DNA from 3 places in the Paenibacillus sp. LS-5 genome. Region 1 is predicted to be linked to each of the others. Evidence: riboswitches for the same ligand, from Rfam matches in the RefSeq annotation. Region 1 holds a riboswitch; each other region holds the start of a gene.

What was found. Region 1 has a riboswitch for cobalamin ahead of AC0MA3_RS17780 (S-layer homology domain-containing protein). Riboswitches for the same ligand answer to the same signal wherever they lie in the genome.
Region 2: linked by a shared signal. The riboswitch ahead of cobJ (precorrin-3B C(17)-methyltransferase) and the one ahead of AC0MA3_RS17780 (S-layer homology domain-containing protein) in region 1 are both predicted to bind cobalamin.
Region 3: linked by a shared signal. The riboswitch ahead of AC0MA3_RS24090 (anaerobic ribonucleoside triphosphate reductase) and the one ahead of AC0MA3_RS17780 (S-layer homology domain-containing protein) in region 1 are both predicted to bind cobalamin.

The regions. Positions count from the first base shown of each region.
Region 1 is NZ_JBWAVA010000012.1:113,026-120,387, reverse strand. Features, by position in the region: gene AC0MA3_RS17790 (energy-coupling factor transporter transmembrane component T) at 1-692, opposite strand, end outside; gene AC0MA3_RS17785 (DUF4430 domain-containing protein) at 689-1,558, opposite strand; gene AC0MA3_RS17780 (S-layer homology domain-containing protein) at 1,803-3,974, opposite strand; cobalamin riboswitch at 4,264-4,453, opposite strand; gene AC0MA3_RS17775 (GAP1-N2 domain-containing protein) at 4,775-7,362, opposite strand, start outside.
Region 2 is NZ_JBWAVA010000004.1:212,146-219,507, reverse strand. Features, by position in the region: gene AC0MA3_RS08580 (alpha-N-arabinofuranosidase) at 132-1,628, shown strand; gene AC0MA3_RS08575 (DUF6171 family protein) at 1,642-1,917, shown strand; gene AC0MA3_RS08570 (ArsR/SmtB family transcription factor) at 2,054-2,992, opposite strand; cobalamin riboswitch at 3,117-3,305, shown strand; gene cobJ (precorrin-3B C(17)-methyltransferase) at 3,482-5,446, shown strand; gene cobK (precorrin-6A reductase) at 5,443-6,222, shown strand; gene AC0MA3_RS08555 (precorrin-8X methylmutase) at 6,232-6,906, shown strand; gene AC0MA3_RS08550 (cobalt-precorrin-5B (C(1))-methyltransferase) at 6,958-7,362, shown strand, end outside.
Region 3 is NZ_JBWAVA010000023.1:61,971-69,332, reverse strand. Features, by position in the region: gene AC0MA3_RS24105 (ASCH domain-containing protein) at 1,110-1,532, opposite strand; tRNA gene AC0MA3_RS24100 (tRNA-Thr) at 1,817-1,888, opposite strand; gene AC0MA3_RS24095 (MTH1187 family thiamine-binding protein) at 1,972-2,280, opposite strand; cobalamin riboswitch at 2,577-2,808, shown strand; gene AC0MA3_RS24090 (anaerobic ribonucleoside triphosphate reductase) at 3,107-5,092, shown strand; gene nrdG (anaerobic ribonucleoside-triphosphate reductase activating protein) at 5,089-5,604, shown strand; gene AC0MA3_RS24080 (ribonucleoside-diphosphate reductase subunit alpha) at 5,721-7,362, shown strand, end outside.

The sequences.
Region 1 (7,362 bases):
GTCAGCACCAGCAGAACCAGCTTATCCTGCAAATCAAGCTTGAATATGCTGTACGTGCTGCGTTTGGCCGTACCATAGCCTCGCGCTTTCATGGAATCCGCCGTCTGGAGCGCCTCCTCCAGCGACCAGGTCAGCAGCACCTTCAGCAGTGTCATTCCATCCCTCATTCTGGAGCGCACGCTGCCTTTGCCTGTATCTACTCCCCGGATCCCCTGGATCAGGGTGATCTGCCGCAACCGCCGCTGAAACAATGGCACGAAACGCATGGTCATGAGCGTAAGCAGAGTCGTCCGGGGTGCAGCCTTAGCGAACAGGTACATGAATTTATCAGTGGTAACCGTGTAATTGTAAGAGATGAACAGAATAAAGACAGCCAGCAGCACCATCATCATCATTAGCCCGTACAGCACGGCCTCCAGTGTAATCGGCTGATCCATAAAATAAAACAGAATATACGCCCCCCTGTGTGAAAACAAGGGATTCAGTACCGCCACCGAACCGGCCATCAGCAGATAAAAAGGCAGGCCGCGCAGCAGCCCGCGACCCTGACCTTGCAGCACCAGCAACAGCGTTACTCCGGCAATCTCCGTTGCCAGGAACAAGGGATGGAACAGCAAGGTGGCGAATAAGAGCAGCCCTGCATAATAGACCAGCGCTACCGAAGGGTGCATCGAACGAAAGCCGCTGTTCATTGCACACCCGCTCCCACATCCTTGCCGAGATCTAGCGTATATAGCCACTCCACGGTATCGCCCGGCTTCAGTGTGTAGCTACCTGCACCTTTGCCGGGAATTTCACCGTTGACCCTGTACATCCAACCACTCTCCGGCCCATGGTCAAACTCATAAAGATTATCTATTCCTTCTACATACGCGAAGCTTTTGGCTCCCTGATATTCCATCTGAATTTTATTCTTACGGGTGATGCGCTTCAGCAGCTCTAGCGCACTCTCACCGTCCTTAACTTCGACATCGGTTGCTGCAAAAATCGTCCCGTGCTCCTTGTCTCCGACAATGGAGAGCGTCACCGCATTCACCGGCACGGCGGTAGCCGGCGGGGGCGTTGCAGCGGCCGATGGCGCTGCTGCGGCAGGCTGCTTCGTGCCTGCCGCAGTAGGCGCCGGCTTGCCTGCGGATGCTGACGCGGCGGTGGCCGGTGGGCGCGTTGCAGCGGCCGATGACGCTGCTGCGGCAGGCTGCTTCGTGCCTGCCGCAGCAGACGCCGGAGCGGGCGTAACCGTTACGCCCGCAGCATTTGACGGCGCGCGGTCTGTGCCCGCGCCGTCCGGGTCAGCGGGCGGCGTGGCATCCGCCGCCCCTGCCTCTGCTCCGGCGGATGCTGCGCCGGAGGTTGAAGCGGCCATGCCGTCCGCCGGAGCGGAGGGTATGGCCGTGCCCTCAGGCCGCGCAGACGCAGCGGCCGGGGAACCGGCGGGCGGCACAGGCCCGCCGCCTGCGGAATCTGGCTGCGCCTGGGAGCAGCCGGCAAGCAGCAGTGATGTCAGGAGCGGAAGCAGCAGATAGAGCTTCCGCCGCCCTGGTTTTGATAGACTGAACATTACCTTCTACACCTCCACAAAAAGGGAAAAGAACGGGGGCAGTCAGCCTGTTCCCCGTTCCGTCCATACACCTTATGATTTCTAAATCTATACAAGCGAATTGGGAGCATCAGACTCCCTGCTGCTGAACGTGCCCTTCCCCGGGCCTGCAGGAATTCTCCATCAGCTGGTCAGGCACCCGCAGCGTAATCTATCAGCTTCTCCATTCACCCATACCATCCTGCTGGTAAGCTTTCCAACTCCATTAAGGCAATCTGACAGCCACAACTGCAGCCATTTCTCTAGTTACAGCTGCGGAAGGATTGAATTCCCCGCCCGCTCCTGTCATAAGCCCAAGTCCGGTCACAGTGCGTACCGCAGTTACTGCGTATCCGCTAATCTGGTCTTCATCGGTGAATTTACCGGCTCCGGCCGCGGCAGAAGCAGCATCCAGCTTGAACGCTCTCATCATCATCACAGCCATATCCTGGCGGGTAACCAGGCCGTCCGGTTTGAAGGTTGTTCCTGTTACTCCGCTAATAATACCCAATTGCTTCGCTTTATTCACTGCTCCATAATACCATGCATTCGCTTTAACATCACTGAAAGCTTGGGCAGCAGATGCGGGGGACGGCTCATTGCCGGTCAGTCTCAGCAGCAGCGCCGCGAACTCAGCCCGGGTAATCTTCTGCTTCGGAGCAAATATAAGGCTGTTCTTACTGACACCGTCCATCAGCTTGCGGTCATAAGCCGTATACACGGACTCCAGGGCCCAAGGGGAGATCGATTTCACATCGGTAAAAGCAGCACGGTCCGCCGCAGCAGACGCCACGGTCAGCGGCTGCGAATAGCGGACTACCGCAGGTGTGCTGTTTTTGAGATACCCTGTAATGACGATCGTATATTTATTCGCTGGCACGCCGCCGGCAAAAATAGCATTACCCGCTGCATCCGTAACAGCCGTTTTACCGCCGATGGTTACCTGCACACCGGAGGACGGTGATGTGACCGGATCGGAGGTGAAGGTCTTTTCATTCCACACCCACTGTTTTTGAGTCACTTTTACCGTGAGATCCTGTCCCGGCTTCGGCTGTGCTGGAGATACCGTCACGGATTCCACCACCTGTGTGTTATCCCCGCCATAATAGACGAGTATGCGGTCATTCGCCTCCAGGGTAAAATCGCCCATGCCTACGCTTGGATAAATCCACGCTCCGCCGCGGGCTACCACATACATCCAGCCGTCATAGCCGCCAAAAGCACCGGCAGTCACGCCGCCGATCCCCGTCACGTAATTGCCTGCTTCATTAACCAGGGCCACACCCTTCTGCGCTGCTGCTTTCTCCAGCGCATTAAGCACATTGCCTGCATATACAGTGCCCTCTCCAAGGGTTCCACCCGGTCCTTCAATGGCAACGGACACGAGAACCTGAGGATTCTTCACAGGCACACTGCTGAGATCATACAGTTTGCCGCCTGTGCTGTACAGGCTGTAAGCTACCAACGCTTCCAGCGCCTGTTCGGTTGAGAGCTGGTTGTAGCTTCCGCCAGCCGTATGGGTGAACCCGCCGCCGGCTGTGCTGAAGCTCAGCAGCTTACCGATCAGATTCACATTACCACGGGTATACTCCGCTCCCGTAGGGTCTACACCAAAGGAAGACAGTCCGATGATCGCCTGAGCAACACTTTCACTGCTGTCACCGTAGCCGCCATTCTTATCCTGTGCGGTAGCGAGCCAGGCTGCTGCCCGCTGTCCGGCGGTTTTCGCTGCCGGATCATTCTTATGTCCAGCCAGCACCGTCAGCACCATCGCCGTCATATCCGGATCACTTGCACCCGTAGTCAGGGTGAAGCCGCCGTCTGTATTCTGCTTAGCCAGAATCTCCGCCAGCAATTTGGCCGGTGTCCATTTGGCATCAGCAGGAATGTTATAGCTTCCGGAATCCAGAGCCAGCAGCACATAAGCTGCGTTGTTCAGCGTCTGGCCGGTGATTTTATCGTTATTGTACAGCTTCTCAATCAGGTTGTAGCCGCCAACATTAGCCGGATCGCCTCCAAGTGCCTTCACGGCAAGCGTAATCCGCGCATATTCCGTAGCTCTGGCGAATACGCCCTTGGCTGCGGTTACTTTGCTTTCAAGTGATTTTAGATAGCTGTCCGGGACCTTGTAACCGGCTTGGGCAAGGCCGATAGCCTGCCAATCCGACTGTACCCCGTTCTTCAGCACAAACTCAGAAGTCGCATAGACCGCATCAGCTACGCTGGCTGCCTGTTTTGCAGTTATAGTTGAGGCGGCACTTCCGGAGTTCGCGGCAGCTGCAGTACCCGTCTCCGCAAAAGCTTGTCCTCCCGGAGCTACAGCCGCTCCCAGAACCGCGAACAGCATGATTACGATCAAACCTAGCCGTGTAAACCTGGATGATAGATTGTTCTTCATAGCTAACCTCTTTCTTTGGATAAAATGGATGAAGCCTTCGTCCTCCGCTAGGCGCGGCAACACAAGCAGACACGGCTGCGCCGTCCTTATAAGGACGGTATCCGTTTCTGCGAGAAATATAAGGATAATCAATGGCGTGAAGCGTATAAATCCTTATATTCACATAAAAGACCGCCCTTTACAGGGCGGCCGGGGAAGGATACAAAATGCACGGCGGCTATACAATATTACTCTTAAGCAGCCGTCTGCTTGTATTGCACCTGTTCCGCATTCTTACCCCCGAAGAATAGAAACAACAGCGAAAAAGGCAGGTCTCCTGGCTCATGCTTCATTGCTTCCCTTGCCTTCCCATCCTAACAGCAGACAGTGGCATTTCAAGAGTTGCTCCGCATTTACAGTGGCGGGACCGCGCCGGACTTACACCGGCCTTCCCTTTTAAGCAGATTACACACAAAGAAACCGCTTTGCCGCCTTATAATGGCAGCGCTCGTTTCTAAGAAAATCCGCACCTTTTTCTAAAGCTTATTAAATTTTAATATTCATAATCATATCTACTATTTCCCTGTATGTCTATAGACAAGCTGTTTCAATTCTGTGCCGCCCCTATCCATTCACTTCAAAAAATCCTGAACAGCGTGATATACCGGGCTAGTACGGCATATCACGCTGTTCAGGATTGTAATCAGTTATTCTTTGCTGCCGGTGTGAACCAGCATTTGCAGGTTGGTTGTATTCTGTACAGCAGAATGAGAATAAAAATTTCCGTGGCTTCTTATACAGAACAGAATCTAATCTGCTGCTTATTCCCCATCCGGCTTCGGGCTGGCTGAAGGAGTAGGCTCGATCCCAGATGTAGCCTCTGGCGTACTGTCTGGAGTACTACCTGGAGTACTATCCAGAGTACCCTCCGAACTAGCCTGCAGCTTCAGCGTATAGCCTCCGGCGGTGATTACATCACCTTCCACCAGCTTCGCTCCAGGCTCCAGCTCCACCGTCACCTCATATACGGGCGCAGGAGTTCCCGCGCCCGAAGCTCCCGCTGTCGGGGAGGCGGCAGCTTCATCAGCGCCGCTGCTGTTCCCTGCGGCTGCTTCACCCGTGCCGCCGCCGTTCCCTGCGGCAGCTTCATCAGTGCCGCCGCTTTTTCCTGCGGCAGCTTCACCAGTGCCGCCGCTGTTCCCTGCGGCTGCTTCACCAGTCCCGCCGCCGTTCCCTGCGGCAGCTTCACCAGTCCCGCCGTCAGCTCCGGCGGCCAGGCAACTGCTCGCAGTTGCTACAACCTTGTAAGTGTCCGTAACGTTGTTACCGGACATCACAATGATCTGCGCCGGCTTGAAGGCGGCACATTCCGCCTCATCGGCAAAGCTGAACACCAGCTTGGCGTTTTCATTTCCGCCGCCTGCTGTTCCGCTGCCTTCGTTCCCGCTGCCGGCAAGCCGTACAGAGGCCGGGGCTTGAACTTGTCCCCCCGCATTCGTGGTGGTGCCCCGAACCGGGCTCAGGGTCGCAGCCGGCGCAGCGGTATCCCCGCTGCCGCGCAGCATGCTCATTGCGATGATGGCAATAATCAGTACGATACCCAGGATGCTGCCGGAGATCAGGATCTGAAATCGGCTGCGGCTGACCCACCGCGCCAGCGGCGAAGCCAGCTGGGAGCGCGCTTCGTTGTATACACTTTGTAGCGCCGGGCCTGCGGCGGCGGCATAGCTTTTGCGGAATTCGCGGCTCTTGAACGCCTCGCGGTCACTGTTCAGGAAGTATTTCAGAACGGCCCGGCGATACCCGGGCCACAGCTTTTTATTCGAAATAGAAAATAGCGGATTGCCCTGCGACCAGGCCAGGAAACGGTAGATCGTCTCTGTGTCCCCGCCCGCCTTGCGCTTCAGCAGTTCCATCAGCGTCTCATAATCCAGCGGTCCATCCTGCCGCTCACTGTTATGATAAAAGGCCAATGGCACACGTTCGAATGGCTCAATACTGTGCGATTCCTTCAACCAGCGCCGTCCGAGCAGCTGCACATCATCCAGCTCTCGGGGAGACAACCCGGCAAAAATCTCCTCATCCGGCTTCTCCTCCCCGAACCAGCGGTACGCAGCGCGCAGAGCATTAGCTTTACGCTTCGCTATAGCGTCCAGCGGCGGCTGCCAGTCTGCCGTATCCCGGTAGCGCAGGAAAGAAATCTCCAGCAGCTGCTCCAAGGAGAGCTCGTCCAGCGAGATCCGGTTCAGCAGGAAGCGGTCAGCAGCCGTTCCCAGCTCCTGCAGCAGCGACAAGGCCTCAGGATGGATTCCGCCGCCTTTGCGCCGGTCCTTCTCCGCCTTCTGAACCGACTCATGCACCATGGCTACCGCAGCTACCGGATCATTGTCCCGCTGCAGCTTCTCCAGCAAATATTCCTTAACCGTATCACGTACAAAAACCTGCTGCAGCACCTCCGGGAGAAGCCGGCCGAAGTGGGCTACTATACGCAGCACATCTGCCGTTCCGGCTGCCGCGACAAGTCTGGATTCCAGATACGGTTCAAACAGCGCTTTGCGGAAGATCGTCTGAGGCAGTATTCTTTTGAAGAAATCCTCACTCAGCGCATCATCGCTCTCGATTATACCGTAGGCCGCAGCCAGCACATCTTCCCGGCCTGCGTTCCGGCAATTCAGCATCCCGTTAATGAAATAATCGATGATTTTGACCCGGTAGTTATGGCCCGGCAGCGCAAAATACTCCTTGAACCGTTCCAGAATCTCTGGCGATGGAATCCCGTTCTTGCGGATCAGATCATATTCGCGGTCAAATCGCTCCAGGAACATGTCGTTCAGCCGGACCCGGGATTCCAGCGCCCCTTCCGGCTTCAGGTAGGACAGCAGGCCGCCAAGCACAGCATTCTTATTCTCTGTATATAAGGCTTCACTGCCCTGTTCAATCTCATAGAATACAGCCAGCTCATTGTAGAGTGCCAGTGACAACTTACGATCCACACTCTCGCCAGGCAGCAGGGAATCGGCAAATCTGGCGAAATCTTTGAGAACGCCGCCCTTTTGCCCAAGCGCCTTCCACGCAAGGTCTGCATACGTCTGCCGGGACTCGCCGAAATCGGCATTAAGCACCCGCCCGCTTGCCAGATCGAAGATATAATCCTTCTCAATATTGCGGTCACCCGGGCGTAAGGAGCCCTTCTCCACAAAGGTCAGGTGAATATATTTGCGGCTTTGCGGCTCTTTGGCATAAGTGATCACTCCCAGCCTGCGGCGGAAGTCATACGGCAGGGAAGCATAGATGACCTCCGTCAGCTCCACCGCACGCTGCGACAACTCACTGATCGGTACATCGAGCGTCACATAGATCTTTTTCTTCCCGGCTACAGACAGCATGACCGCCTGCAGCAAGGCTTTGA
Region 2 (7,362 bases), on a different contig from region 1:
GCGCTTCTTGAGCCGTTAACGGCTTAAGAGGCGCTTTTTGTTATTGACGGATGAGAAGCAAGCCCTTTATAATGTTAATATGAATATTAAATGATTAATAAATATGTTAATTTAAGAGAGGCGGCATTGAAATGGCTCAGCGTGTTGTGCTTAATACGGATATCCGCAAGGGAACGATTAACCGGAATATTTATGGACATTTTTCCGAGCATTTGGGACGCTGCATTTATGAAGGCATCTGGGTAGGAGAAGATTCACCGATTCCGAACACCAAAGGCATCCGCAATGATGTTGTGGAAGCGCTTAAGGAGATCAAGGTGCCGGTGCTGCGCTGGCCGGGCGGATGTTTTGCTGATGAATATCATTGGAAAGATGGCATTGGAGCACGCGAAGGACGCAAACGGATGATCAATACACATTGGGGCGGCGCCGTGGAGAACAACCATTTTGGGACGCATGAATTCATGGAATTGTGCGCTATGATGGAATGCGAGCCTTATATCAACGGCAATGTAGGCAGTGGAACGGTGCAGGAGATGTCTGAATGGGTAGAGTATCTGACCTTTAACGGTATATCTCCGATGGCTGAGCTGCGCACGAAGAATGGCCGCGAAGAAGCGTGGGCCGTCAAGTATTTTGGCGTAGGCAATGAGAACTGGGGCTGCGGAGGCAATATGCGTCCTGAGTATTACGCAGACTTGTACCGGCAGTACCAGACCTATGTCCGCAACTATGGAGACAATAAGATTCACCGGATCGCCTGCGGACCGAATTCGGACGATTATTACTGGATGGAAGTGCTAATGCGCGAAGCCACCCGGTTTATGGACTCCATCACACTGCATTACTATACGGTTCCCGGTGCAACTTGGGAGCATAAGGGTGCGGCTACCGGCTTTGAAGCTTCGGAATATTTCACGACACTGGAAAAGGCGCTGCACATGGAAGAACTGATAACCCGCCACAGTGTGATTATGGACAAATATGATCCTGAGAAAAGAGTCGGCCTGATCGTTGATGAGTGGGGAACCTGGTATGATGTGGAACCGGGAACGAACCCAGGCTTCCTCTATCAGCAGAATTCGATCCGCGATGCGCTGGTTGCCGGACTGACACTTAACATTTTCCACAACCACAGCGACCGTGTGCGTATGGCGAACATTGCCCAGACGATTAACGTGCTGCAGGCTGTCATTCTTACCGAAGGCGAGAAAATGCTGCTCACTCCGACTTATCATGTATTCAATATGTACAAGGTGCATCAGGATGCAGAACTGCTCGATCTGACTCAGGAGAGCGGATCTTACAGCTTTGAAGGTAAGGAGATTCCGGAAGTATCCGCCTCAGCTTCGGTAACGGCAGAGGGTGTGATTCATGTCAGCCTCTGTAACCTGAATCATGCAGCCTCAGCAGTACTTCCACTGGAATTACGCGGACTCGCCGGCCAAGCCGTTCAGATCAGCGGTACAACTCTGGCCGGGGCAACGATCGATGCCCACAACTCGTTCAGCGAGCCGGAAGCTGTCGTTCCGCAGCCGTTCACAGCTTTCAAGCTGGAGGGCGATACGATTACTGTGGAGCTGCCGGCGATGTCGGTAACGGTACTGGAGATTACACCGAACGCATAAAAGGAGTACTGCTATGGCCACAACCTCTTCCTGTAAAGGCTGCCGGGACGACTATAAGGTCACAGATGCACAGATCGCCCGTATTCTGGCATCCTCGATGTTCAATGAAGGTAACACCGCTTCAGATTCGTTGTATGCGGAGCGGGTCGCCATTTGCAGTACCTGCTCCAAACTGCAGGATGGGGTAACCTGCACCGCCTGCGGCTGCATCATACCGGTTGTTGCCCGTTTGAAGGCAAGGGGCTGTCCGCTTCCCGGGGGTGGCCTGTGGCAGCCGGTTAACGAATAGACAAGGTACACTATCGCCAGGCCGTGCTGTAACGGTATAACGATTGCTAAACCTGGCTAAGCCCAGAAACCCCGAATTCCACCAGTTTGATAAACTGCGGAATTCGGGGTTTCTTTGTTTTGTGCGTATATGGGGGTTAAGCAGACCCTGCCGACTCATTGCTGTCTGGCATATCTGTATAATATAAATCTACCAGCATGTCTTCGTTATAATTGCCGAACCCTTTGCCGAAGAGGGTTAGACCCCCGATATGCTCGGCATCTTCTTCCACAGACAGCATGAACGTCCATTGTTTGCTGCGGATGCCCACCTGTTCAAGCGTAACCTCGGACAGCTTATGGCCATCCATAAAAGTACCCTTTGGAGTAACCCTCAGCTGCTTGAGCAGTCCGTATTGATTGGTGAGGGCTGGCCACCAGGATGGTGTGTATTTGCCCTGCCTGTCTCCATAATCACCGGGACTTGTCCAGTAGCCAAGCTTGTGCCCGTTCAGGGTAAAGGTGATGTCCGAAGGCCAATTATTATTAATGGATGGTGCTTCCGAGGCAATCTCCATCGTAATGACCAGTTCCTCTGGCTGCTGGCTGGATAGCAGAAAGTTGGGGATTTTATATTCGACATATCCTTTGCCAAACCAGAGAATACCGGCATTCATCCGCTCGAGATCCCAGAAATAACGCGGATCGTCAAAGTTGCCGATGATTTGATCCGTGGTAGCCAGACCGCAGGTCGGTTCGATCTGGAAATTGGAATAATGCCCGACGGGGATCTCTTTACGGTGGCGTTTACGCTCTGTTTTACCTTGTCCCGGGAACAAAATCTCGGCATTGTCCACGGCTATTGTGCAGATTTTCTGCAAGCCGCTCCGTCCGGGAGCCATATGGGTGCTGATAAGTCCGGCAGCCTCCAGCTTACGCACATGCATGGTCATAATCGCACTGCTGAGCTGCACCGCTCCGGCTAATTCCTTGACATTCATGGGCTGGACGGCAAGCAGACGGAGCATATGCAGTCGAACAGAGCTGGATAATGCTTCGTACACCGGCAGGGATTCTTCAGTAAGATCAAGTTTCATGAAAAGCCTCCGATACAGCGTTATAGTTAATAATTATATTACTCAAGTGACATTCTTACAAGCTTCCTGCGCTGCACTTTTATCACAGACATGCGTGAGCGGTCTCCGCTATGATGTACAGGATGAATCAGCGACGAAACAAGGTGCCTTTGATTGATATCAAGGGATAACAGGGAATCGGGTGCAACTCCCGAGCGGTCCCGCCACTGTAAGGAAGAGCCGGCTTCAACAAGTCACTCGGCGATAGCTCCGGGGAAGACGAAGCCAGGCGATGATCCCGAGCCAGGAGACCTACCTTGTTTGCGCACACACGACTCTACGCGGATAGGAGCGGTGTACGAATGGATGAACAGATGAGGGGGCGCTGCTTGTTTTGGCGGCGGGCCTGCCTTCTTTTTGTGATCTGAATACGTACATGTACCTCCCACCCCACAAGGCGGGAGTTTTTGCTTTGAGTACCGAAGCTGTATCAAGGATGGAGGAACAAGAATGAACAGACTAGGAAAGCTGCTGATTATCGGTTTTGGTCCCGGTGCAATGGAGCATATTACGGGCCGGGCTTTGGCGGCGCTGGAAGAAAGTGAGGCTGTGATCGGCTACAGCACTTATGTGGATTTGGTCCGGCCGCTGCTGCGGCATCAGGAGATTGTCGGAACAGGCATGACCGAGGAGGTCAGCCGGGCCCAGGAAGCGGTTCGCCGGGCAGAGGCTGGGCAGACCATTGCTGTCATCTCCAGCGGAGATGCAGGTGTATATGGAATGGCGGGGCTGGTCTATGAAGTGCTGATCGAACGGGGCTGGAAACCTGACACAGGTGTAGTGGTCGAAGTGATTCCAGGTATTTCGGCGATTCAATCCTGCTCCTCGCTGCTGGGAGCACCGATTATGCATGATTCCTGTACGATTAGCCTGAGTGACCATCTTACGCCTTGGGAGAGCATTGCGGCACGGGTGGAAGCAGCAGGAATGGCTGACTTTGTAATTGCCTTTTATAATCCGCGCAGCGGGAAGCGGACACGCCAAATTGAAGAAGCCCGTCAGATTCTGCTACGCTACCGGGACCCTGCCACTCCGGTCGGTATCGTAAAAAGCGCCTATCGTGACCGCCAGCAGACCATCGTCACAACGCTCCAGGATATGCTGAATCATGAGATCGGCATGCTCTCGACTGTAATCGTCGGCAATTCAGCTACCATAGTCTATGAAGGCCTTTTAGTTACACCACGCGGCTATGAGCGCAAGTACTGCCTTGGCGCTGATACGCAGGTACTGAAGCCGCATGAACGGCTGCAGACCGCAGCAGAACCTTGGTCGCTGGCGGCATTGGCTGGCGGTGACCAGGAGAGCGGGATTCAATCTGAACCCGTGCTTTTGCAGAACCCGGAAGGTGCCAGCCGGAAGCCGGCGGTGCTGCTAGTAGGACATGGAAGCCGTGTGGAAGAGGGGAATGAGGAGCTGCGGAACTTTACCCGTTTGCTGGCTGACCGGAGGCCGGAGTATATCATGGAGACCTGCTTTATCGAGTTGTCGGCTCCAACCATTTCCGAAGGCATAGATCTATGTGTCCGGGGAGGAGCCGTTAAGGTCTATGTTGTACCGATTATTTTGTTCGCGGCGGGACATTCCAAGCTGGATATTCCGATGGCCCTGGATCAGGCGAAGCTGAAATATCCGGATATGGAATTTATATATGGCCGGCCTATTGGCGTGCAGGAGAGAGCAGCGGAAATTCTGTTAGACCGCATTGCAGGAGCTATGGCGCTGTCGCGGCCGATTCAGACATCAGAACAATGGGCGCAATCTGGAGACATCACTAATAATGCGATCGTACGCGCACACCAAAGCCACTTTGCGCACCCGGATAGCAGCAAGCAGGAGATAGCGGCTGTGCTGAGTGAGGAAAAGGACCAGATCACAGATGAAGATACTATCGTGCTTGTCATGGGCCGCGGAGGCAGTGACCCGGATGCGAACAGCGACCTCTTCAAGCTGACCCGTCTGCTCTGGGAAAGAACCTCCTTTAAAAGCGTCGAGGCCTGCTTTATTGCTATGGCCAAGCCTTCGCTGAACGCAGGATTGGAGCGGTGCCTTGCACTTGGAGCGCGGAAAATCATCGTGCTTCCGTATTTATTATTCACCGGGGTGCTGATGAGACAGTTCAACGAAACGGTGAACGGTTTTACCGCAGCACACCCGGAGATTGAAGTAGAGGCAGGCAGCTATCTGGGCACACACCCACTGCTGTCCGACATGCTGATCGATCGGATAGATGAGACTGTGGCGGGCCTGACTGTAGCCAACTGCGACAATTGCAAATACCGCGATGAAGCTTCTATTCATCATCATCACCATCACCACGGTGACGAGGCGCATCATCACGGCTCCCATGGGGGAGAAGGGCATGGATGTGGCCATGAACCCGCCAACTACTCCAATGGCGCGCTGACCCGATGATATTTATGCTATGTGGAACCAGTGATGCCCGTGAACTGGCGCTTTCCCTGTCAAGTGAAGGGCTACAGCTGCTGGCGTCCGTTGTGACGGCAAGTGCTGCGGAACGCCTTGAAGCAGCGGGCATACGGACGCGTATCGGCAGGCTGGATCAGGATGGAATGATCTCCTGCCTGAGGAAGGAAGGCTGCAGCGCCATCATTGATGCCAGCCATCCGTTTGCACAGGAGGCACATGCCCATGCGATGAGAGCCGCTGCAGTGCTCGGTCTGCCCTATTGGCGTTATGAGCGGCGCAGCGTCAGTTATGATAAACATCCCCGGTTAATGGTCGTGCATTCCTATGAAGAGGCAGCGCGCAGGGCCAAGCAGCTGGAAGGCTCCATTATGCTGACGACCGGCGGCAAAACATTAGAGGTTTTTGCAGGACAGCTGCTGGAGAATACCGCTATCCGGTTAACCGTAAGACTGCTGCCCTGTCTGGAAAATATACAGAAGTGCATTTCCCTCGGGATAGAACAGCGCAACATCATTGCGATGCAGGGACCTTTTTCACGTGAAATGAATGAAGCTCTCTATAGACAATACGGAACCCAAGTGATGGTTACGAAAGAGAGTGGAGCAGAAGGTTCCCTCGATGAAAAGGTGCATGCGGCGCTGGATATGGGCCTGTATGTCATATTGATTGCACGCCCTCAAACGGCTTTTGGAGATCACTGCAGGGTGTATCAGTCCTTTGATGAGATCGTGTCGGCGGTTACAGCTTTATATAAGAAATGAGGGATAGCTATGGAATTTGGTACGGACTTTAAGCCGCTTACGGTGCAGCCGCAGGAGATTGAAAGTCTGAGCTTTCAAATGATTACCAGTGAGCTGGGGGAGCATGATTACAGCGCCATGCAGTATCCAGTCGTGCAGCGGATCATTCATGCTTCTGCCGATTTTGAACTGGGGCGGAGTCTCGTGTTTCATCCCGGGGCGGTGGAGGCGGGTATTTCCGCTATTTTGGCGGGAAAGCCCATTATTGCAGACGTGCGTATGGTGGAAGCCGGCATTGCCAAGGAGCGGATTCACAAATATGGCGGCGAAGTCCGGGTGCATATCTCTGATCCGGATGTAATTGAGGCTGCCAAGGCGGAAGGAACAACCCGCGCTATCCTCGCAACCCGTAAAGCCTGCGCTGAAGCGCCAGGCGGGATCTACGTGATTGGCAATGCGCCAACCGCGCTGCTGGAATTGATTCGTTTGATCAAAGAAGGTGCTGCAAAGCCTGGACTTGTGATTGGCATGCCGGTCGGATTTGTATCTGCTGCTGAGTCGAAGGATGAGCTGCGCAAACTAGATATTCCATATATCACTAACATCGGACGCAAAGGCGGCAGCACAGTTGTGGTTGCAGCGGTCAACGCACTCAGCCTGCTGGCTGTCCGTCAAGCGTCAGAGTTGCAGAATCAGGGCCAGTAGGGCCCTGGTGAATATCACCTGACACAGCAGAGAAGGGAGGCGAATTGGGTCATGGAACAACGGGAGTCACTGGATTTCCAGGGTAGTAAGCACGGCAGGGATTCCGGGTATGCCGATCCCTCAGTACCACTGCGCCGCGGTTATACGACCGGTGCCTGTGCTGCCGCTGCCGCCAAAGGCGCAGTGCTCCTGCTGGTTACCGGCGAAGTTCCACAGCGTGTGGAGATCGATTTGCCTGCCGGCTTCCGGCATACGTTCGACCTGACAGGGGGTGAGCTTACCGGCAGGGACTCGGCAATCTGTGCAACTGTGAAGGATGCCGGGGATGACCCGGATGCGACACATCAGGCAAGGATTGTGGCTGCTGTAAGCTGGAGCGATACTCCCGGTGTAGAGATAGACGGAGGCAAAGGTGTCGGGAGAGTAACGAAGCCGGGGTTACCGGTACCGCCCGGA
Region 3 (7,362 bases), on a different contig from region 1:
TTATGTATGTGTGACATTTGTTACTTTTGAACTAGTTCCAGTTTATTCCTCCTCCTCCCTATTGTCAATCCATTCCTTTCGTGTTTTTTCAGGTAACCAGAACGTGCAGCTGTGCAACAAACCCCTTGTACATAAGGGATTACAGCTCATATATTCCAGAAATATACTTTGCATACAAATAAAATAAGCTCTTTTTCCTCCCCAAAAGAGATCCCAAACCCACCAATCTCTGAAATTAAAACTACTAAAAACAGTTCTTAAGCACCACGCACTTAAGATTCTCCTGACATGCAAATAAAAAGCTGCCCCGGAAAATCCGGAAGCAGCCTTGCCTCTATCTCTATGTATGCTATATACGCTCCCGTAACCAGACACTGCGGATATAGCGGATCGGTATATTACAGCAGTTGAACCCAGCCGATCACTGACATCCATAACGGAATGCTCAAAAACAACCCGAATGCCAACCCGCGGCGAAGACTTCCTTCATGACTCATTTCAATTCTCCTCTTTGAGGTGCTTTATTTTGTTACGCTTCAATCTTTATTATTTCAAATTTAATATATTATAATTCTCCAGAATTAATTGTGAAAAATATCACATTTATTCCCCCATTTTTATATTTCATCGATTATTTTTTTGAAAATATATAAAAAACGGGCCTCGCCATGGGAGTTGGCAAGACCCTGAAAGCTATTTATAAACACCGGGGAGTGTTTGGTACATTTAATATATATCTTTAACCTGAAAACAAGCTGATAACTACCTAAAAATTACATTAAAAACTTCCAATAACCCAGGGTGCCGAAAAAAACAACCAGTGCCACGGGAAAGATAATTTTCCGGCTTACCTTATCTTCGAACGAAAAATACAAACACAACATACAAAGCCACGCAATAAGGAGACTTCCCATTTCCTATGCATACGCCCTTTCTTATTCATCCTGATGATCACGGAGGACACGATGGCTGCACCAACGCATCTTATAAGAAGATTACCCGCGAGTCAGCCGGTTCATACCCATTAATGGCTTGGGCCTACAAATAAATTTCCTGTTACTCCAATCATTGCCGTCCACTTCAAAAGCTTGTCCAGTTCTCCAGGGGGGTCACTGCTCTCCCTCCAGGACTGGGTGTTCCCAGAAGCTCAGCCTGCCTTTTGCAGGAATCGGATGAGCAAGCGCCGTTATCTCTTCCAGCTTCCAAGCAAAGCGCCCTTGCGAATAATCCCCAAAAATAAATTCATTACCGCCCGGCCAGCCCGTTTCAGCGTCCGTAACCGTCACCTGATAGCATTCAACGAGACGGCTTGTGGCAATAATGGCTCCGAGAGGAAGGTTGTCTGTGCTGAATCCGTGCCGTGCCAAGGCCGACTGAATCGGCTCCTGCCTGCAGGCTGATTTGTCTATCCCTTTACCCGCATGAATAGCCAGTTCCCCGCGATAAGCCGTTCTCCAGGAACGGGTCTCGTACTGTTTTTCCCCAAGCGCAATTAAGGTCGCCCAGGGCTGCCGGATAGTCAGACATCTCATATATGCCTCTACTCCTCCCTGGACAGCAAAAACGCAGCCCCCAAATCCGGAAAGCTGCGCCGCCTATTTATATCGGGATGCCGGCGAAAGAGCATGAAGCCCTTGCCTGCGCATTGTGTGTGCTTTCTACTACTTTATTGTATGACTCTATGGGGTTCTGTGCAACTATACAAACACTTTACCAGAATAAAGGGTAGAAGATTGTTAGAATTACCTGGATAACATGAAAAAAGCACGACCCCCGGGAATCCCGGAAAGCCGCGCCATGATTGAGTTCTTAAGGATGCTGGTGAAGGGAATTGAACCCCCGGCCTACGCATTACGAGTGCGTTGCTCTACCCCTGAGCTACACCAGCTTAAAGCTCTTTTCTGTCAAACAAAATACATTATACCCCGTCTAGGGAAAAACGCAACCCATTCTATCACTAGTTAAACAGAACTATTCCGCCTGTAGCTTGCGCTCCACCGATTCCAGCTTGCTGCGGCTTGTGGAAGGCTTGTCGCGCCGGTCATCAATCTTGAGTGAGGTGGACACCCGCTGAGCTCCCGCACGAAAAGGGGATTCATGCAAGGCTTCGACTGCCGCAAGAATCCGTGTGAGCGGTCCCTCGATGATCGTGCCCATAGATGTCAACTCATACGTAATACCTTCCACTGTCTCCAGCACGCGCTGCATATCCGCCACGTAGCTGCTGAGACTGGTGCTGCCTGTACCAATCGGAATTACGGTTACTTCGCCAATTGCCATTCTGAAGCCCCTCCTATATAAAACTCGTTATATAAGTCCCTGGTCCCTTCTATTGTAGCAACTCCCGCCTCCCCCCACAAATCCCCCCTAACATTTGGACAATTTATGAACCGGATTCGGCAAAATTTACACACAAGTTGTGGATTACCTGTGGATGAACTGTGGACGAATGCCAGGTTATCTGTGGATCATCTGTGGATCATTTGTGAGTAAACGGGTGGAACCCGCCCGGGGCGCGGACTCGCAAAAAAATGTTTACAAACACAAGATATTGGGTTATTTTTATCTAGCGACAACAAAATATAGTGGAAACAGGTGCTTTGCTCTCTCAAGAGGGTTGAAGCTTAATAGGGAAACGCGGTGCAAATCCGCTGTGGTCCCGCCACTGTAACCGGGTGTTCTGCTGGCTTCTACAAGCCCTGCAGAACAGTATCTGGAGGCTCACGCCACTGAGGGCATCGCCCCTTGGGAAGGCGCCTCACAGGATTCACCGGAAGCCAGGAGACCTGCCTGTTTCCGGACACCATCATATACACCTGCGAGGAACAGGAGAGGTGTCCGCATGCGGCCTGCACCAGCAGATTCAGCCTTCCCGCCGAATGGGAGACAAAGGCTGCCGATACCTGAATGCGATAAGCATATCGCGCTCAGGTATCGGCTTCTGCGGGAAAGATTCTTTCCATGGAGACCATCCGCAAATATCCGGTTTTCGGCTATTTGCTTACGCATCCGGGCATTTTCCGCCGTCCTCGGCGGGAGATGCTTTTTTTTACAATGTCAGTCGTTATGTCAGAACGTTCTTATATACCGAGAGGAGAGCTATACAATGACGCTGCTGGAGAAACGGTACAATGTTGGACAAGCTGCACAGGAGGATCTATTAGAGGAAGTTATCCATTTGGGACGCGATATCATCGACAGCCGGGATTTGGATCTATTGCGTGAGAACGCCAATTTGAACGGAGAGAGCTTTTCCGGCAAAATGAGCAAGTTCGGCAGTGAGTATTCCAAGTGGTATGCCCGTAACTTCACGATGCCTCCGCAACTGGTGCAGGCTACCCTCGACAATGTGGTGTATGTCCACGATCTGGACCAATACGCGATTGGAACCACCAACTGTATCTTTATCCCGTTCGACCGTCTTCTACGTGAAGGCTTCAACACCGGCAACGGCAGCGTGCGTCCTCCCAACTCGATTATGACTGCGATGTCGCTTGTGGCGATTATTTTCCAGTCCCAGCAGAATGCCCAATACGGGGGCGTATCCGCCAACAAGCTGGATTATGACCTGGCCCCTTATGTGACCAAATCCTTCGCCAAGCTGTTCCGCAAGGGACTCGAATATTTCGAAGAAGGACAAGCCGGGGACATTGCTGGCGAAATCACTATGAGCCGTGGTGATCTGGCAGAGCAGTATCCGCGCGCCTTCCGCTTTGCATCCAAAGAAACAGAAAGCGAAACGCTGCAGGCGGCAGAGAGCATGATACATAACCTGAATACGATGTCCAGCCGCTCGGGCGGCCAGATTCCTTTTACCAGCATCAACTATGGTACATGCACCTCTCCTGAGGGACAACTGGTGATCAGCTCGCTGCTGACCGCCACGATGAACGGGCTTGGCAGCGGCGAAACGCCGGTATTTCCAATCCAGATTTTCAAATGCAAACAGGGTGTGAATCAGCAGCAGGGCGATCCTAACTATGAACTGTTCCTCAAAGCCGCCGAATGCTCTGCCCGCAGACTGTATCCGAACTTTGCCAATCTGGATGCTCCGCTCAACCTGCAGTATTACGATCCGGCCGATCCGGATACCGAATTTGCAACCATGGGCTGCCGCACACGGGTACTGGGTGACCGCTTCGGACGCAACCACTGCTCCGGCAAAGGCAACCTGTCCTTCAATACGCTCAATCTGGTGCGGCTCGGACTTGCTTACGGCACGGCCACAGGCCGTCGCCTTGCCGCCGACGAAGAAGGCTTCTATGACGATCTGAACCATTACATGGACATTGCTCTGGAAGGGCTGCTCCACCGTTTCCGCATCCAGGCTTCCCAGAAGGCCAAAGCTTCCGACTTCATGATGCGTGAAGGCGTCTGGGAAGGGGGTGAGGCGCTTGCTCCCGATGATTCGGTTGGCGAGCTGCTGAAGCACGGCAGTCTGTCCATTGGCTTTATCGGAATGGCTGAGTGCATGAAGGCCATGTACGGCAAGCATCACGGCGAGGACATGGAGATCCATGCCAAGGCGCTCGCCATTGTCCGTCATATGCGGGAATACTGTGACCGCAAGAGCGAGGAGCTGAACCTCAACATCACGCTGTTCGCCACACCGGCTGAAGGCCTGTCGGGCAAGTTCACCAAGGTGGACCGCAAAGTGCTCGGGTCCATTCCGGGCATCACAGACCGTGAATACTATACGAACTCCTTCCACATCCCGGTCTATTATGAGCTGAGCGCTGCTCAGAAGATCAGCCTGGAAGCACCGTTCCATGAATACTGCAATGCCGGGGCAATCTCTTACGTGGAACTGAACGGGAATGCACGCAGCAACCCGGCGGCTTTTGTGAAGATCATCCGTTACGCGCTGGAACAGCAGGTCAGCTATTTCAGCATCAATCATCCCGTGGACCGCTGCTCGAACTGCGGCTACGAAGGCGTGATTGGCACCAATTGCCCTTCCTGCGACGCGCATGAGAACGATGTGCATATCCGCCGCCTGCGCCGGGTAACCGGCTACCTGACCGGCGACTACCAGACCCGCTTTAATGCCGCCAAGCAAGCCGAAGTAAGGGACCGCGTTAAGCATCTATGAACATATGCGGCTACTACCCGGAATCGATCAATGAAGGAGAAGGCATGCGGGCCGTCCTTTTCCTCAGCGGCTGCCGCCACCGCTGCCCGGGCTGCTTCAATCCCAAGACCTGGAATTTTAATTTCGGCGAGCCGTTCACCCTCCAGCGTCAGCGGGAGATCATTGCCGAAATAGCAGCGAATCCGCTGCTGGACGGACTGACGCTGGCAGGCGGCGACCCTTTTTTCTCGGCAGAGGAGGCTGCGGGCTTCATTCAGGAGCTGCGCAGCGTGCTGCCCGATTATCCTATCTGGATTTACACCGGCTATACCTATGAAGAGCTTACAGCAGCACCCGGCTCACCGGAATGGAACCTGCTGGCCCTGTGCCAGGTCGTGATTGACGGACGTTTTGTGGAAGAGCTTAAAGACACCACCCTTCCCTACCGGGGAAGCAGCAACCAGCGGATTATTGATATTCAGGCTAGCCTCGCCGATACCGAAATCGTACATTGGCAGCCGGCTGCCTTATAAATTCAGTTAACTTTCAAAGAGCAGGCCAAGCCTTGGGGCGGGCCGCTCTCTGCGCTTATATACTTCAATTTGTGATATTGAAAATTAAACTCAAAAACGAAAGGATGTATGCACCTATGCCACAGCTCGTTGTGAAACCCGATAACCGCCAACTGGCTTTTGATGAAATCCGCCTGTCCGTATACGCCGACCGTATCCTCAATGGCCTGGATCAACTAAGCAAGGAAACCCTGATTCGCGGAGTGCAGTCCAAGCTGCGCCGTGACGAGGTTAGCGGAGAAGAGATCAGCAATGCTTTTACGATGAGCGCCCTTGAACTGGTGACCAAAGAGGAACCGGACTGGAAGTTCGCCGCTGCGCGTTCCCTCCTGACCTCCCTGTACAAGAAAGCCGCTGTCAACCGCCGCTATAAAGCTTACCCGGAAGAGCCTTACGGCGAGCTGTACCCGCTGATTACCGACCTGGTCAAGAAGGGTATCTACCGCGAAGAACTGTTGTCACACTACACCAAGGAACAGATCGATGAGCTCGGCGGCTGCATCGATTACACGCGCGACCTGCTGTTCGATTATATCGGCCTGCTGACGCTGTCGGACCGCTATCTGGCGCATGACTTTGACGGCCGCGTAATGGAGCTTCCGCAGGAGCGTTATATGATTATCGCGATGTTCCTCATGCACACCGAGCCGGAAGAGAAACGTCTGGATCTGGTTAAAGAAGCCTACTGGGCCATGAGCAACATTTATATGACCGCTGCCACCCCTACCATGTCCAATGCAGGTAAAAAAGTCGCCGGACAGCTCTCCAGCTGCTTCATCGACACTGTGGATGACTCACTCGAAGGTATTTTTGACTCCAATACCGATGTAGCCCGGCTGAGCAAAATGGGCGGAGGCATCGGCGTCTACCTTGGCAAAATACGGGCCCGCGGGTCCGATATCCGTGGCCATAAGAACACAAGCTCCGGCGTCATCCCTTGGATCCGCCAGCTGAACAATACTGCAGTCAGTGTAGACCAGCTCGGTACACGCAAAGGTGCTGTTGCGGTTTACCTCGATGTTTTCCATAAAGATATTCTCGCCTTCCTCGACCTGAAGCTGAACAACGGTGACGAGCGGATGCGTGCGCATGACGTATTCCACGGTGTCTGCCTGCCCGACCTGTTCATGGAAGCTGTGGAAGCACGCAGCCACTGGAACCTGTTCTGCCCTCATGAAGTGAAGAAGGTAATGGGCTGGAAGGATGCAAGCGGACGCGCGCTGGGTCTTGAGGATTTCTATGACGAGAAGCTCGGACAAGGCACTTTCCGTGAAAAGTATGCTGAAGCTACCGCTAATCTGGAGCTGTCACGCATCACGGTTCCAGCCATCGACATCATGAAGCGGATTATGAAATCGCAGCTGGAAACCGGCACCCCATACATGTTCTACCGCGACACGGTGAACCGCTCCAATCCCAACCGGCACCAGGGGATGGTCTTCTCCTCCAACCTGTGCACGGAAATCATGCAGAATCAATCAGCAACCGTTATCGAGAGTGAGGAACTGGTTACGAAGGACGGCCAGACCCGGATCGTGATCTCGAAGGTTCCTGGAGATTTTGTGGTCTGCAACCTGAATTCCATCCATCTGGCCCGTGCGATTCCGGCGGGTGTGCTGGAGCGGCTGATACCGATTCAGGTCCGCATGCTCGACAATGTCATCGACATCAATAATATTGAAGTACTGCAGGCACAGTACACGAACAGCCAATACCGCG